DNA from 2 places in the Pseudomonas sp. AG1028 genome. Region 2 is predicted to be linked to the other one. Evidence: riboswitches for the same ligand, from Rfam matches in the RefSeq annotation. Region 2 holds a riboswitch; the other holds the start of a gene.
What was found. Region 2 has a riboswitch for cobalamin ahead of cobO (cob(I)yrinic acid a,c-diamide adenosyltransferase). Riboswitches for the same ligand answer to the same signal wherever they lie in the genome.
Positions count from the first base shown of each region.

Region 1: another riboswitch for cobalamin. It lies ahead of cobW (cobalamin biosynthesis protein CobW); the one in region 2 lies ahead of cobO (cob(I)yrinic acid a,c-diamide adenosyltransferase).

Region 1 covers NZ_VIVP01000005.1:219,035-227,387, reverse strand. The annotation lists gene cobN (cobaltochelatase subunit CobN) at 1-3,422, opposite strand, end outside; gene cobW (cobalamin biosynthesis protein CobW) at 3,435-4,484, opposite strand; cobalamin riboswitch at 4,581-4,763, opposite strand; cobalamin riboswitch at 4,835-5,037, shown strand; gene FB481_RS09930 (CbtB domain-containing protein) at 5,132-5,317, shown strand; gene FB481_RS09925 (CbtA family protein) at 5,328-6,038, shown strand; gene FB481_RS09920 (cobalamin biosynthesis protein) at 6,035-6,442, shown strand; gene cobM (precorrin-4 C(11)-methyltransferase) at 6,570-7,343, shown strand; gene FB481_RS09910 (hypothetical protein) at 7,306-7,620, opposite strand.
Region 2 covers NZ_VIVP01000014.1:105,716-114,068, forward strand. The annotation lists gene FB481_RS21675 (cobyric acid synthase) at 1-975, opposite strand, end outside; gene cobD (threonine-phosphate decarboxylase CobD) at 972-1,964, opposite strand; gene cbiB (adenosylcobinamide-phosphate synthase CbiB) at 1,957-2,865, opposite strand; gene bluB (5,6-dimethylbenzimidazole synthase) at 2,878-3,528, opposite strand; gene FB481_RS21695 (cobyrinate a,c-diamide synthase) at 3,525-4,841, opposite strand; gene cobO (cob(I)yrinic acid a,c-diamide adenosyltransferase) at 4,847-5,482, opposite strand; cobalamin riboswitch at 5,611-5,837, opposite strand; gene FB481_RS21705 (C40 family peptidase) at 5,906-6,433, opposite strand; gene FB481_RS21710 (C40 family peptidase) at 6,569-7,204, opposite strand; gene FB481_RS21715 (NAD-dependent deacylase) at 7,259-8,038, opposite strand; gene FB481_RS21720 (DNA-3-methyladenine glycosylase I) at 8,038-8,353, opposite strand, start outside.

The DNA of each region.
Region 1 (8,353 bases), on a different contig from region 2:
TTGGCCGCACGGGCGCGTACCACGCGGGCCAGTTCCTGCTTGAGGGTGCGGATCCGTGGCGTGTCGGGCTGGCTGTTGTCGCCGAAGTAGCTGGCCGCCTTGCCACCGCGCAAGGTTTCCACCGCCGCCAGCATGCCGCCCTGGAACTGGTAGTAATCATTGGAATCGAGGATGTCGTGCTCGCGGTTGTCCTGGTTTTGCAGCACCGCCTGCATGCGCTCCAGGCGCTCGGCGAACTGCTCGCGGGCCGGTGCGCCCTCGACGCCCTTGCCGTAGGCATATCCGCCCCAGTTCAGGTACACCTCGGCAAGATCCGCACGGCTTTCCCACAGGCGCTCTTCGATGGCGTTCTGCACGCCGGCCCCATAGGCACCCGGCTTGGAGCCGAAAATCCGCCAGCCAGCCTGGCGCCGTGCCTGGTGTTCGTCCAGCCCGCCGTCCTGCAGTGCCAGGGCTTCTTCCCAGACCCGGGTGGACAACGGGTTCATGTCCGGTGCTTCGTCGAGGTCGGCAACCGCCTGCACGGCGTCATCGAACAGACGGATCAGATTGGCGAAGGCATCGCGGAAGAAGCCGGACACCCGCAGGGTCACGTCCACCCGCGGGCGACCGAGCTGCTCCAGCGGCAGCACCTCGAAACGCTCGACCCGCTGGCTACCGGCCTGCCACACCGGGCGCACGCCCATCAGCGCCATGGCCTGGGCGATATCGTCGCCGCCGGTGCGCATGGTCGCGGTGCCCCACACCGACAGGCCGAGCTGGCGCAGGTGGTCGCCTTCGTCCTGCAGGTGGCGTTCGAGCAGGCGATCAGCGGCCTGCACACCGAGGCGCCAGGCGGTGGGCGTGGGCAGGTTGCGCACGTCCACGGAGTAGAAGTTGCGCCCGGTCGGCAACACGTCGAGCCGCCCCCGGCTTGGCGCGCCACTGGGGCCGGACGGCACGAAACGGCCTTCGAGCGCGCTGAGCAGGCCATGCATCTCGGCGTCACCACAGGCGTCCAGCAGCGGAGCGATATGGCCGTGCAGACCGTGCAGCACGAGTTCGCTGAGCGGGCCGACCGACCCGGCCCCTTCGATCAACCGCAACCCGAGCAGCTCAAGGCGCTCGCGGGTATCGCCCACCGTGCGCCAGGGCTCGTCGCCCAGGCTCACCAGCACTTCCGGCCGTGGGCCGGCCCAGGGCGCCGCCATATCGCAATCGAGCGGATCGAAATCGAGTGCTAGGTCATGAGCCAGGGCGCGTAGCAGGCTGGCATTGCCGCCCTGCCCGTCGCCACGCGGAATGCGCAGCAGCGCCAGCAGCGTGTCGCGGCGCAACTGCCCGGCCGGCGACTCGCCGAACACGTGAAGGCCATCGCGGATCTGTGATTCCTTGAGGTCGCACAGGTAGGCATCGAGCTGCGGCAGCCAGCTGGCGGGGTCATCGTTCAGCTGCAGGCCCAGTTCGCGATCCAGGCTGGCCTCGCGCACCTTCTGCAGGATCTCGCCACGCAGCTCGCTGGCGCGGCGCAGGTCGAGCTGGCTGGCGTCGTAATATTCGTCGGCCAGGCGCTCCAGATCGCGCAGCGGGCCGTAGCTTTCGGCGCGGGTCAGCGGCGGCATCAGGTGGTCGATGATCACCGCCTGGGTGCGGCGCTTGGCCTGGGCACCTTCGCCGGGGTCGTTGACGATGAACGGGTAGATGTTCGGCAGCGCGCCGAGAATCGCCGTCGGCCAGCAGCTTTCGGAAAGCCCGACGCTCTTGCCCGGCAGCCACTCCAGGTTGCCGTGCTTGCCGACGTGGATCACCGCATTGGCCCCGTATACGTGGCGCATCCAGAAATAGAAGGCCAGGTAACCGTGGGGCGGCACCAGGTCCGGGTCGTGGTAGACCGCCGCGGCATCGACCTGATAACCCCGTGCCGGCTGGATGCCGACGAAGGTCAGGCCGAAGCGCAGGCCGGCGATCATCAGCCGACCCTCGCGGAACATCGGGTCGCTTTCCGGCGAGCCCCAGCGCTCCAGCACCGCCTGGCGATTGACCTCGGGCAGTGCCGCGAAGCAGCGCTGGTAGTCGTCCAGTGCCAGGCTCTGGGCGCAGGGCCGCAGGTCGAGATTGTCGAGGTCGTTGGTCACGCCGCCGAGCAGTTGGTGGATCAGCGCGGTGCCGCTGTCCGGCAGGCCCTCGACCGGATAGCCCTGGGCTTGCAGGGCGCACAGGATATTCAGCGCCGCGGCTGGCGTATCCAGGCCGACCCCGTTGCCGATGCGGCCATCGCGGGTCGGGTAGTTGGCGAGTACCAGAGCAACGCGCTTATCCACAGCCGGCAGGCGCTGCAGGTCGGCCTGACGACGCGCCAGTTCAGCGACGAAATCCATCCCGGGCAGGTGCGCGCGGTAACAGACCACGTCGCTCTGGCTGCGCTCGCTGCGAAAGGCCAGGCCCTTGAAGCTGATGGGCCGGGTGATCAGCCGGCCATCCAGCTCCGGCAGCGCGATATGCATGGCCAAGTCGCGAGGGCCGAGGCCCTGGGCGTTGCCTTGCCACTGTTCTTCGCTGTCCAGGGCGCAAAGCGCCTGCAGCACCGGCACGTCGCGGCGGAACGGACGCGCCTGGGGCGACTCCGGGTTGGACTGGGCGAAACCGGTGGTGTTGAGAATCACACTGGCGCCCGCTTCATCGAGCCAATCCTCCACCTGCGCCAGGCAGGCCGCCTCCTTGAGGCTGGCCACGGCGATGGGTAAAGGGTTGAGGCCCTGGGCCTGCAGCCGCTGGCAGAAGGTGTCGACGAAGGCCGTGTTGGCCGCCTGCACATGGGTGCGATAGAACAGCAAGGCGGCAACCGGTGCATCCGCTTTCCAGTCGCCGCGCCAGTCCTGCAGCGAGGCATTGCCGATACGCGGGTGATAGAGGCCGACCCGCGGCAGCGGTTGCGGCGTCTGCCAGCCATAGTCACGGCCCAGGTAACGGTCGGCAATGCAGTTGAAGAACTGCCGGGCGTTATCCACACCGCCCTGGCGCAGGTACTGCCAGAGCCGCTCGGCATCTTCGGTGGTCACGTTGCCCAGCGCCGTGAGCTCGGGGTCGGGGTTGTCACAACCCGGAACAAGAATCAGCGTCTTGCCCTGCCCCGCCAACTCCAACAGCCGCTCGATGCCGTAGCGCCAGTAGCTGACGCCGCCGTGCACGGAAATCATGATCACCTTGGCGTGCCTGAGCACCTGCTCGACGTAGAAATCCACCGAGGCGTTGTTGCTCAGCTGCGCCGGGCTGGCCAGGCGCAGGCTGGGGTAATCCTCGGGCAGATGGCGGGCGACTTCGGCCAACAGCGACAGGTGCGAATCGCCGGTGCACAGCACCACCAGTTCGGCGGGTGTCTGGCCGAGGTCGGCGATGCTGTCGGCCGGCAGCGATTGGCCGGGCTGAGTACGCAGCAGGTGCATGATGGGCGCCGGTTACGCCAGCGCCGCTTTCAGCTCGGCGGCGATGGCGGTGTGATCCAACTCCTGGCCGATCACGATGAGGCGGGTCACTCGGGCTTCGTCTGTTTTCCAGGCGCGGTCGAAGTGCTTGTCGAAGCGCTGGCCAACGCCTTGCAGCAGCAGGCGCATGGGTTTGTTCGGCACCGCGACGAAGCCTTTCACGCGCAGAATGCCGTGTTTGCCGACCACATCCTTCAGCGCAGCGAGCAGGCGCGCCTCTTCCGCTTCCGGTAGTTCCACGTGGAACGAGTCGAATTCATCATGATCGTGATCGTCGTCTTCATCGTCGTGGTGGGTGCGGCGGCCCTCGATGTGCAACTCGGTCTCGCTGTTCAGGCCCAGCAGCACATTGAGCGGCAGCGAGCCGCCATGAGCCTCGACCACCTTGACCGCCGACGGCAGTTCCTCGGCCACTTCGGCGCGCACGGCAGCCAGCGCGCCGGCATCGAGCAGGTCGGCCTTGTTGAGAATCACCAGGTCGGCGCTGGCCAGTTGGTCGGCGAACAGCTCATGCAGCGGCGACTCGTGGTCGAGGTTGGGGTCGAGCTTGCGCTGGGCATCGACCTGATCGGGGAAGGCGGCGAAGGTGCCGGCAGCCACCGCCGGGCTGTCTACCACGGTGATCACCGCATCGACGGTGCAGGCGTTGCGGATTTCCGGCCAGTTGAAGGCCTGCACCAGTGGCTTGGGCAGGGCCAGGCCGCTGGTTTCGATGAGGATATGGTCGAGGTCGCCGCGACGCTCCACCAACTCGCGCATCACCGGGAAGAACTCTTCCTGCACGGTGCAGCACAGGCAGCCGTTGGCCAGCTCGAACACCCGGCCATTGGCTTCTTCCTCGGTGCAGCCGATGGAGCACTGCTTGAGGATTTCGCCATCGATACCCAGCTCGCCGAATTCGTTGACGATCACCGCGATGCGCCGGCCCTCGGCGTTTTCCAGCATGTGGCGCAGCAAGGTGGTCTTACCGGCACCGAGAAAGCCGGTGACGATGGTGACGGGAAGTTTGGCGAGCGTTTTCATGGAAGCCCCTGGCAGTCTGCAGAAACGGCGAGCGGGCGATAGGATGGCAGGCACGGGCGAACCCATGCCGAGCATCACCGGATCACCCCGCCCGGTTGTCGAAAGCGTTATCGAGGCAGGTCTCCTGGCTGGCAGGTCATGGCGCGCGGCCGGCCTTCCCGGTTGCCCAGTGGCGATTGGCGACGCACTCGCTGCTTACAGTTGCGGGGGCAGCCACGGCGATCCGTGTTCCCTCTTAGCTGCTTGATGACAAGCAGCACCTCGAAGAATGCAAGGCTACGCAGCCCCCGCGACACGGTCAATCGCGGCGCGACCTGCAGCATATTGACGCCCTGATTGCTTCGTGGTGTTCTTGGCTGGTTGTTTCAGGTGTCTCACGCCGCCGTGCGTGAGGTGAAACGGGAAGCCGGTTCGAGTCCGGCGCTGCCCCCGCAACGGTAAGCGAATGCCAGGATCGTTTTGGCCACTGTGCGTATGCATGGGAAGGCCGATCCCCATCGCCGCAAGGTGATCATCGCAAGCCCGGAGACCGGCCTGGATCGTCTGTTTGGCAACCCGCGGTGGGCGGGCACGCGCCGATCGCTGCCTGCCTGTGCGGGCTGTCTCGCCGTGTCCTGCTGTGCCGTCTACCCCTGAGGTCTACGATCATGTCCAGCAGCGTCATTTCCACCTCCAGCGTTTCCACATTGCCCCTGTCACAGCGCATCCTGCTTGCTTTTGGCAGCTGCGTGCTGGGCGCAGTGCTGATTTTCTTCGCCGGCTTCTCCCACGTCGAAGCCCTGCACAACGCCGCCCACGACACCCGGCACAGCGCCGCGTTTCCGTGCCACTGAGGGCTTGCTGATGATCAAGCGTATCGCCCAGACCGCCGGCTTCGCCGGCCTGCTCGCCGCCATCGTGCTGACGGTGCTGCAGAGCCTGTGGGTCACCCCACTGATCCTGCAGGCGGAAGGCTTCGAAGTCGCGGAGCCTGCCGCCATCGAACACAGCCATGACGCCACCGCTGCCCACGACCATGGCGCGAGCGGCCACAGCCACGACGGCGAAGCCTGGGCGCCCGAAGACGGCTGGCAGCGGTTGTTATCCACAGGCCTGAGCAATCTGGTGGTCGCCGTCGGCTTCGCGTTGATGCTCGCTGGCCTGTTCACCCTGCGCGCCCCGGAAAAAACCTGGCAGGGCCTGCTCTGGGGCCTGGCCGGATTCGCCACCTTCGTCCTGGCGCCCGCCAGCGGCTTGCCGCCGGAGCTGCCGGGCACTGCCGCAGCGGAACTAGTGCTGCGCCAGTACTGGTGGACCGGCGCGGCCGCGTCGACCGCGGCGGGCCTGGCGCTGCTGGCATTCGGCGGCAATTGGATGCTGCGCATTCTCGGTGTGGCGATTCTCGCCTTGCCCCACCTGCTCGGCGCGCCGCAGCCCGAGGTGCATGAAAGCCTGGCGCCCGAGGCGCTGGAACATGAGTTCATCCTCGCCTCACTGCTGACCAACGCTGCGTTCTGGGCGGCGCTGGGCCTGGCTGCCGCCTGGTTCCACGGCCGTGGGCGCCAGCAACAGTGAGTGAGCGGCCTGTTCTCGTCGCCGGCCTGGGTTGCCGGCGCGAGTGCTCGCTCGAAGAGCTGCTGAGCTTGCTCGACGACACCCTGGCTGAACATGGCTCGAGCACTGCCGAGCTGACAGCCCTGGCCAGCAGCGAGCACAAGGTCGATGAGCCAGGCTTGCAGCAACTGGCAGCGCACCTGAACCTGCCGATCCACTTCCTGCCCGCCGAAGTGCTGGCGGGTTACCATGGGCGCTTGAGCCAGACCTCGGCCATCGCCCAGCGTGTCACCGGCAGCCCGGGCGTTGCCGAAGCCAGCGCCCTGGCGCTGGCCGAACGCTCGAGCAATCGACCGGCTCGCCTGTGGATAACCAAGCGCAAGAGCCCCAACGCGACAATGGCCGTTGCTCGCAGCGATCCGTAGGGTGGATCGGGGCGCGTAGCCCACGCTTTCTCGATCCAAGGGAAGGCGATCCCCCACCTGGCGACCGCATAAGCCGAACACCACGGTGGAAGAGAAAAGCATCTTCCACCCTACACCCAGGAATCCAATGACCGTCTACTTTATCGGCGCCGGCCCCGGCGACCCCGAGCTGATCACCGTCAAGGGCCAGCGCCTGATCCACAGCTGCCCGGTAATCCTCTACGCCGGCTCGCTGGTGCCCGAAGCGGTGCTAGCCGGCCACCGCGCCCGTCAGGTGGTGAACACCGCCGAGCTGCATCTGGATGAGATCGTCGCCCTGCTGCGCGCCGCTCATGAGCGCGGAGAAGACGTAGCGCGGGTGCACTCCGGCGACCCGTCGCTGTATGGCGCCATCGGCGAGCAGATTCGTCACCTGCGTGCGCTGGGCATCCCCTTCGAGATCATTCCCGGCGTGACCGCCACAGCCGCCTGCGCCGCGCTGCTGGAGAGCGAACTGACGCTGCCGGCGGTGTCGCAAACGGTGATCCTCACCCGCTACGCCAGCAAGTCGCCGATGCCGACGGGTGAGCAGCTGCATGATCTCGCCCGCCACGGCGCGACCATGGCCATCCACCTGGGCGTGCAGCACCTGCCAGAGATCGTCGCCGAGCTGCTGCCGCATTACGGCGCCAGTTGCCCGATCGCGGTGGTGCATCGCGCCAGTTGGCCGGACCAGGACTGGGCGGTCGGTACCCTGGCGGATATCGAGGCCAAGGTCAGCGCCAAGGGTTTCCGGCGTACCGCGCTGATTCTCGTCGGCCAGGTATTGGGGGCGGAAGACTTCGCCGATTCGGCGCTCTACAACGAAGGCCACCGCCACCTGTTCAGGACAGGCGCTGCAGACGATACAGACTCTCGCTGACCTGGCCACGGTTGTCGGCGATGACGATCTGGGCGCCTTGGCGGGCGAGGCGCTCGTTGAAGTCGCTGGCGTACAACTGCTTGAGAAAGGCCGGGTAATCAAGTGGGGCCTGGGTAGGCGTCAGGTTAGCCAGCCAGACATGCAGCGCCGGCAGGAAAAAGCTCCATTGTCCTGCGCTGCAGTCGAAGCCAGCGGCGCGCAATTGCGCGATAGACGCCGAGTCGCCGCTCAGCACCTCGCCACAATAGCGATACAGGATGTCCAGCCACTCGTTCATTTCAGCCCGCAACCACCGGCACTCCCACAGCGGTGCAGTTGCCAGCGCACCTGTCGCTCGCACGCCTGCCCCTGAGCTGAAGATGCGCAAATGCCGGCAGCCCCAGGCCCGCATCGCTTGCCTGGGCTTGCAGGCTCAATTGGCACTGATTGACATCGATGCAGCGTCTGACGCCTCGCTGATCGGCTCTACCCGTATAAAACCGCCATCATCCGGAACGATCAAACGCCCAGGGCGCATCTCGATCATTGGATTGGCAGGACGCGGGGGCTCAGCCACCACAGTAGTTTTGGCAGGCGGCGGCAGCGTAGCCAAAGCGTTCGCAGGTGGGGGCGCGGCCGGTTTGACAGGCGGCGCGACCACAGCAGGTGCGGCGGCCACCGCGGGTACCGCGGCCTGAGCGACATCGGCAGTCTGGCGCCCCGTAGGAGCGGCCGCCGTGCGCACCGCAGGCACTGCCGGATCTACGCCAGCAGCCGCGCGAGCGGGCGGCAACGATGTTGGCGGCGCCGTGCTTGCAGAACGGGCAAGGGCCAGCGGCACAACCGGCGTTGGCCGGAAATTGGACAGCTGTGGAGCCGGCACGCCCTGCGGACGCGCTACTACGCTAGGTGCCGTTGCCGGTGCCTGCGCCGCTACAGGAGCCAAACTCGGCTGGTCGGGGGTGCTTACACACCCCCCCAACAGCGCCAGCAGCACAACTACAGTCGTTACACCCTTCATTTCCCCCCCA
Region 2 (8,353 bases):
CAGGTGCCGGTCGATGGCCGCCGCCCAGCCGCCGCTGCGCAGGAAGGCGAGATCGGCGCGCACGCTCTTGGAGCCGGGCAGGATGATCAGGTCGGCCGGCGGAATGGCTTCGCCGGGGCCGACAAAGGTCAGCTCGACCTGGGGGTGCAGGCGCAGCGGATCGAAATCGGTGTGGTTGCTGATCCGCGGCAACACCGGCACTACTACCTTGAGCACCTGATCGGCCTTGCTCACCTGACGCCGGTCGATGGCGTCCTCGGCCTCCAGGTGGAAATCCATCAGGTACGGCAGCACGCCCAGCACCGGTTTGCCGGTGCGCTGCTCGAGCCAGTCCAGCCCTGGTTTGAGCAAGGCGATATCACCGCGAAACCGGTTGATCACGAAGCCCTTGAGGCGCGCCTGCTCACTCGGCGACAGCAGCTCCAGGGTGCCGACCAGATGCGCGAAGACGCCGCCCTTGTCGATATCGGCGATCAGGATCACCGGGCAGTCGACCGCTTCAGCGAAGCCCATGTTGGCGATATCGTTGGCGCGCAGGTTGATTTCGGCCGGCGAGCCGGCGCCCTCGACCATCACCACCTGGTGGTTCGCCCGCAGGCGAGCGTGAGACGCCAGCACCGCTTCACGGGCGACGCGCTTGTAGTCGTGATAGGCCACGGCATTCATGTTGCCGACGGCCTGGCCATGGATGATCACCTGGGCGCCGGTGTCGCTGTTGGGCTTGAGCAACACCGGGTTCATGTCGGTGTGCGCCGGCAGGCCGCAGGCCTGGGCCTGCACCGCCTGGGCCCGGCCGATCTCGCCACCGTCGGCGGTCACCGCGCTGTTCAGCGCCATGTTCTGCGGTTTGAACGGCGCCACGCTGACGCCCTGGCGCTGCAACCAGCGGCACAGGGCGGTCACCAGGGTGCTCTTGCCCGCGTCCGAGGTGGTGCCCTGCACCATCAGGGTGGCGCCGGCTTGCAAATGACTCATCGCGCCTCCTCGGCAAAGACCTGTAGCGCCGCGGCCAGGCGCTGCCAACCGGCCTCATCGGGTGGCAGGCCGAAGCGAATGCTGGCCGGGCGCTCGAACAGGCGGGTGAAGATGCCATTGCAGGCCAGGAACTCATGCAGCAGCGCGGCGTGCTCGCTGGCGATCCACTGGAACAGCGCACAGCCACCGGTGGGCGCCAGGCCATGCTCACGCAGCAGGCTGGCCAGGCGCTGGCCGTCAGTGCTCAGGCGCTGGCGCTGGGCTTGCTGAGCGGTCTTGTCTTCGAGCATCCGAGTCGCCAGCCAGCGGGTCGGGCCGCTGATCGTCCAGGGCCCGAGCATTTCTTCCAACTCATCGAGCAGCGTGCGTTCGGCCAGCACGAAGCCCAGGCGGGCACCGGCCATACCGAAGAACTTGCCGAACGAGCGCAGCACGATCAGCCCCGGCAATTGTGCGTGAGCCGCTAGGCTCTGCTCCGGGGTGCAGTCGATAAAGGCTTCATCGACGATCAGCCAACCGCCCCGCTCGGCCAGGCGCGCATGCCAGGCATATAGCTGCTCGGGGGAAAAGCGCCGACCGGTAGGGTTGTTGGGGTTGACCAGCAAGAGCACATCGAGCCGTTCCAAGGCGCGATTGACGCCGGCCTCGCTGATCTCCAGCACCCGATGCCCTTCACGCTGCCAGGCTGCCGCATGCTCGGCGTAGGCCGGCGAGACGATGCCGACCCGTGCCTCGCGGCGCAGCCGCGGCAGGCACTGGATCGCAGCCTGGGAGCCGGCCACCGGCAGCAGATCGGCGGCGCCGTAATAGGCGCAGGCGGCGGCTTCCAGACCATCGTCCTGCTCCGGCAAACGGTTCCAGGTCTGCGCGGGAACCTCCGGAAGTGGCAGGCCGTATGGCGCCACGCCGGTCGAAACGTCCAGCCAATCGCTCAGCGGGATGCCATAACGAAGCGCTGCCTTGCGCAACCGTCCGCCGTGCTCAAGCAATGCATACCTCCACGATCAGCATCAGCATCAACCAGAGCAGCACGCCGCCCCACACCAGGTTCATTGCCCGCTCGATATCCCGCGCCCGTGGTGGCGGACCTTCGCCCAGCTCAGGGCGCTGGTGCAGTTCACCGTGATAGACCGCCGCGCCGCCGAGGCTGACGCCCAGCGCGCCCGCGCCCGCGGCCATCACCGGCCCGGCGTTGGGGCTGTCCCATCGTGGCGCCTGGCGCTGCCAGCAACGCATCGCCAGGGCGCTGCGACCGAGGACGACATAGGTCAGCGCCACCAGGCGGGCCGGCACGTAATTGAGCAGGTCATCGATCTTCGCGGCGGCCCAGCCGAAGCGCTCGAAGCGCTCGTTGCGGTAGCCCCACATGGCGTCCAGAGTGTTGCTCAGGCGATAGAGCACCACGCCCGGCGCCCCGGCGACGAGAAACCAGAACAGCGCGGCGAACACCGCATCGCTGCCGTTCTCCAGCACCGACTCGGTACCGGCACGGGCCACGCCAGTGGCGTCCAGGTCCTCGGTACGTCGGCTGACCATGTAGCCCACTCGCTGGCGCGCCACCGGCAGATCACCCAGGCGCAGCGCCTGGGCCACCGGCTGGGCGTGCTGATCGAGGCTGCGCAGCCCCAGGGCGGCGTAGAGGGCGACGATCTGCACCAGCCAGCCGATCCACGGTAGCTGCACCAGCAGCACGGTAAGCAACGTCAACGGCAGCACCGCCAGGCACCAGGCGCTCACGCCATGGCTGCGCCAGCCGCCCCCGGACGGGTTGAAGCGCTGCTCCAGGCGGTTGGCCAGCTTGCCGAAGCCCACCAGCGGGTGCCAGCGCTTCGGCTCGCCGAGGGCGGCATCCAGGGCCACGCCCGCGACAGCGCTGAGGATCAGGCTCATGGACGGCTCTCGTTATTCATGGTGATCCCAGCGATCCTCGAACAGCAGCTCGTGCAGCGGCCGTACCTGCGCCCAACCTTCCTGGGCCAGCATCGGCACCGGGTAAAAGGCCTGTACCGGCCCCAGGCAGAGCACCGCGACCGGCTTGCTGCCCGGCGGCATGCCCAGCAGCTCGGCCAGGGCGACGGGGTCGAACAGCGACACCCAGCCCATGCCCAGGCCTTCGGCACGGGCCGCCAGCCACAGGTTCTGGATCGCGCAGGACAGCGAGGCCATGTCCATTTCCGGCAAGGTGCGCCGGCCGAACACATGGGCCTCGCGGCCTTCCATCAAGGCCGCAACCAGCACTTCGGCGCAATCGCGAACGCCCTCGACCTTCAGCCGCATGAACTCGTCCGAACGTTCGCCCAGTGCCTCCGCAGTCAGCTGGCGTTCGTGCTCGACCAACTGGTAGATGTCTTCTCGCAGCGCCGGCCGGGTGATGCGGATGAAACGCCACGGCTGCATCAGGCCGACGCTGGGCGCCTGGTGCGCCGCTTCGAGCAGGCGGGCGAGCAAGTCGGGCGCGACCTCGCCGCCGCTGAAATGGCGCATGTCGCGGCGCTCGGCAATGGCGCGGTAGACCGCGGCGCGCTCCTCGGCGCTGAAGGCGTGCGCGGTCATGGACGAAACAACGCCGCGGCGGCTGGCGGATTGGAAGGCAGGTAGAAATGGATGTAGGACGCGGTCAGGCGCTCGAGTCGGAACACCGCCTCGCTGACCGGCTTGTCGTTCGGGCAGCTCCCACGGGCCAGCGGCTGCAGCGCAGAGTCCAGGCGCGAGTGATGGTAACTGTGCCCGCGCAGCACGCCCTCGGGCAGTTCGACGCTCTGCAGGGCCAGGGCGACCAGGCGCTTCTGCATCTGCGCAGTGCCAGTCAGCAGACCGGCCAGTTCCGCGCGCTCACCAGCGACATCGCTCAGCGACTCGAGCAGATACAGCATGCCGCCGCACTCGGCGAGCAGCGGTTTGCCGGCCTGCTGATGCGCCTTGATCGCGTCGATCATCGGCCGATTGGCGGCCAGCGCCTGCAGATGCAACTCTGGGTAACCGCCCGGCAGGTAGAGGCTGCCCACGTCAGGCAGTGCCTTGTCGGTCAGCGGACTGAAGAACGTCAGCGTTGCGCCCATCTGCTCGAGCAGGTCGAGGTTGGCCTGGTAGATGAACGCGAAGGAAGCATCAAAGGCCACCCCGATGCGTACGCCAGCGAGCAGCGGCGCCAGCGGTTCGATCGAGGGCGCGGCGAAGGTCACGGGCGGCGGCAGCGTGATCGTCGCCGTCTGCTCCAGGGCGTCGGCCGCGGTATCCAGGCGCGTATCGAGGTCAGCGAGTTCGCCAGCCTGCACCAGGCCGAGGTGCCGGCTGGGCAGCTCGATGGCCGCACTGCGTGGCAGCGAGCCATACCAGCGAATCGAAGCCGGCAGGCTGTCACGGATCAGGTCGTTATGGCGACCCGGATTGACGCGATTGCCGAGAACGCCGGAGAACGGCAGGTCAGGTTGATAGCTGGCAAGGCCGACCGCCAGGGCGCCGAAGGTCTGGGCCATGGCCGAGCCATCGATCACCCCGAGCACCGGCACACCGAAACGGCGCGCCAGGTCAGCCGCCGACGGCGAGCCGTCGAACAGTCCCATCACGCCCTCGATCAGAATCAGATCGGCTTCGCCCGCCGCTTCCCATAAAAGACGACGGCTCTCGGCCTCGCCGACCATCCACAGGTCCAGCTGATAGACCGGGTTGCCGCTGGCGCGGGAAAGAATCATCGGATCGAGAAAGTCCGGCCCGCACTTGAACACCCGCACCCGCTTGCCTTCTCGGGTGTGCAGGCGCGCCAGGGCAGCGGTGACGGTGGTCTTGCCCTGACCCGAGGCGGGCGCGGCGATCACCAGGGCCGGGCACTGCCGTGGCGCCCCAGGCTCGGCGGAAAGCGCGTCTATCGTGCTCAAAATTCCACGCCCTTCTGCGCCTTCACACCGGCCTTGAAGGCATGTTTGACCAGAGTCATTTCGGTCACCGTATCGGCCGCTTCGAGCAGGGCCGGCGGTGCGCCCCGACCGGTCACCACGACGTGCTGCAGCTCCGGGCGCGATTCAATATCGCGCAGCACCACGTCCACGTCCAGGTAGCCGTGCTTGAGGGCGATGTTCAGTTCGTCCAGCACCACCAAGGCGATCTGCGGATCGTTCAGCAGCTGCCTGGCAACATCCCAGGCCAGGCGTGCCTTCTCGATATCACGCTGGCGATCCTGGGTATCCCAGGTGTAGCCCTCGCCCATCACGTGGTAGCTGACTTCATCGGGAAAACGCCGGAAGAAGTGTTCTTCGCCGGTGGCCATGCCGCCCTTGATGAACTGCACCACGCCCACCTTCAGGCCATGGCCGAGCGCGCGGGCAACCATGCCGAAAGCCGAACTGCTCTTGCCCTTGCCGTTACCGCTGTGCACCAGCAGCAAGCCGTATTCTTCCTGGGCCTGGGCGATCTTTTCGTCCATCAGCGCTTTCTTGCGCGCCATGCGGGCGTTGTGGCGCGCGTCGCGCTCGGCCGATTCGCGGCTGGGGGATGGGGTCGATTCGCTCATGGGATCTCCTCGGCGCCAGCAAGCTCGCGCGCTTCGAGCACGTATCGGTGCCCGACGATAAAAACGATCACGCAGGAGCAGGCAGGGGCTGGCCCTGGGGCCGCGCACCGGCCGCGCCCACCGCGCAACCTAAGGAAAAAGCGACAGGCCGGTCTCCGGGCTCACGAGTGCGGCGTTCAGGGAACACGACGAACCACGCCGCCTTCCCGCATCGAAGATACAGTGGCCAGAAGCATGGTTGGGCTCGTTTACCGTTGCGGGGGCAGCGTCGGCATTGCTCGTTTGGCGGCAGCGCACCGACTTCCCAGTTTCACCCCTGGCCGAGACCAGGGACACCTGAAGCAGGTCGCAAAGGGTAAGGACTGACGGCATAAGCGTCAATCGGAGAGTCGGCCATAGCGCGCTGCTCTGGGCGACGACGCCTCAGGGATGACTGGCGAGCTCCACCGGAAAAACGCGCTTGGCCTCGATATAGGTACGCTGCCAATAACTGTTGCCTAGACTGTCCAGGCGTACGGTGCCGCCCGAGGACGGCGCATGCACGAAGCGGCCCTCACCGACGTAGATACCGGCATGGCTGACCTGCCGGCCACCGTTGGTAGCGAAGAACACCAGGTCACCACTACGCAGGGAATCGCGGCCGATGGTCGGAGCACGCATGCTGATCAGCTCGCGGGTTGAGCGTGGCAGCTTGATGCCTGCTGCATCGCGGTACACATAGCCGATCAGGCCGCTGCAATCGAAACCGCCATCAGGCGTGTTGCCGCCGTAGCGGTATGGAGTGCCCACAAGCCCCAGAGCGCGAAACAGCACATCGTCCGCGCCCCCCTGGTAGGCACCAGGCGCAGGCATGACGACAACGGGTTGCGGGGTGGGTGCGGGTGCTCGACTGGAACAGGCACTGAGCAGTGCTGCAAGCAGGAGGAAGGCGATGCGGATGGTGGCAGTCATGGACGGACGATCCTGGAGCCTGAATGCGCCCTACTCTGCCGCGTTCGCAACTGCAGTGCAAGCTTTAGCTTTGCACTGCATTCGCTTGAAAACATTCAAATTGTTGCTCGACCGACCTGATCGGGCGACGATCGATCAATGCTGGGAGGCCAGATTCTCGGTCGGCGCCAGCGCCAGAACGCGCTTGGCTTCGATGAACGTACGCTTCCAGTAGCCGTCATCCAGGCTGTCGATGCGCACGCCACCGCTACGGCGGCTGGAGGAATGGATGAACTGATCATCACCCAGGTAGATGCCAGCATGGCTGACGCGGCCACGCCCGGCGGTACTGAAGAACACCAGATCACCCGGCTTGAGCGCCTTGCGGTCGACCAGTGGCGCATCGATTTTGATCATCTCGCGAGTCGAGCGCGGCAGCTCCATACCCAGCTCCTCGCGGAACAGGTAGCCGATGAAACCGCTGCAATCGAAACCAGTTTTCACCGACGTGCCGCCGAAACGGTAACGTGTGCCGATCAGGGATATGCCCTTTTCCAGAACACTGTCCGCCAGTTGCGGCAACTCGTAAGGCGCACCATTGGAGAAATCGGCAACGACATCGTCTTCGCCGGAGTCATTTTGTTCGACGGCCGGCGCAACTACCACTGGTCTGGCAGGCAATGAAGCCTGGGCCTGAGGCGTGTCGATTTGAGATTGCGTTGCATGGTTAGCGCAGGCGGCGAGAACCATTGTGAGTGCGAGAGGCACGAGGGGTGCGAAGCGTTTGCGCATGGGCACGACCGTGGCATGGAAATTGATCAGCCGCGACTATGCCCGCGAACGGGATCATTTGCAAATTTTATGATCAGCAATGTGACCCAGTAGTTCCGGAAAAACATCTAAGGCCCGTTCTTCCAGCCTGAAGTCAACCAGTGCACTGACTTCCGTGTGCGACAAATTAACCTCGACCGTGACCTTGCCCGAACGGCGCGCCTGCCGCAACGGCTCGGCTATATAAGGAAAGCTGGCGCTGGTTCCGACACTGATCACCAGGTCGAAACCCTCCCGCAATTGCCCATATAGACGCTCCACGGCCAGCGGCGGCAGTCGCTCGCCAAACAACACCACGGGGGGCCGCAACACCCCGCCGCAAGCCACGCACCGTGGCGGCAGGGGCTGCTGCAGATGCTCGCCCAACCGCTCGTCGGCTTCCCGGCAAACCTGGCAATACAGGGGCGCCAATTCACCGTGAATCTCGATCAGCCGATCCCCAGGGCTCCCGGCCAGGCGATGATAGCCGTCGATGTTCTGGGTCAGCACCCAGCAACCCGGCTTGAGCGTCTGCAGCTCGGCAATCGCCCGGTGGGCGGCATTGGGCTGGGCGCCCAGGCAGGCACTGCCAAGCTGCGCCAGGTACTTCCAGCACAGCGCCGGATCGCGGCGCAGCATGTCGCCGGACATCGCCACCTCGATCGGCACACCGTCATCGGTATGTTCGTTGTAAAGGCCGCCGATGCCGCGGTAGGTCGGCAAGCCGGAATCGGCCGATATTCCCGCCCCGGTGATGATCAGGATGCGCTGCGCGTCGATGAACGCCGTCACCAGGCGCTGCAATTGCGCCGCCATCAATGATTGACCGTGTGCGCCAGCATCACCGACAGCTGACACATCGGCCTGCCGCTTTCTGCATGCCACTGATTGAAGGCGGCCTGCACCGCCGCCCGGTCGCGCTGGCTATTGGGCGACTTGTCGATGATCTTCTGGGCCTTGAGGGCGGCGACCATGTCATCGCTGGGGATGAAAGTATCCTTGCCGACCATGCGCAGGAAACGCGGTGCGGAAAGCCCGCCCAACTGGCTGCCCTGCTTGGCCAGCCAGTGCCAGAGACCGACGATATCGGTCACCGGCCAATCGGCGATCAACCCGCCAAAGGCGAAACCT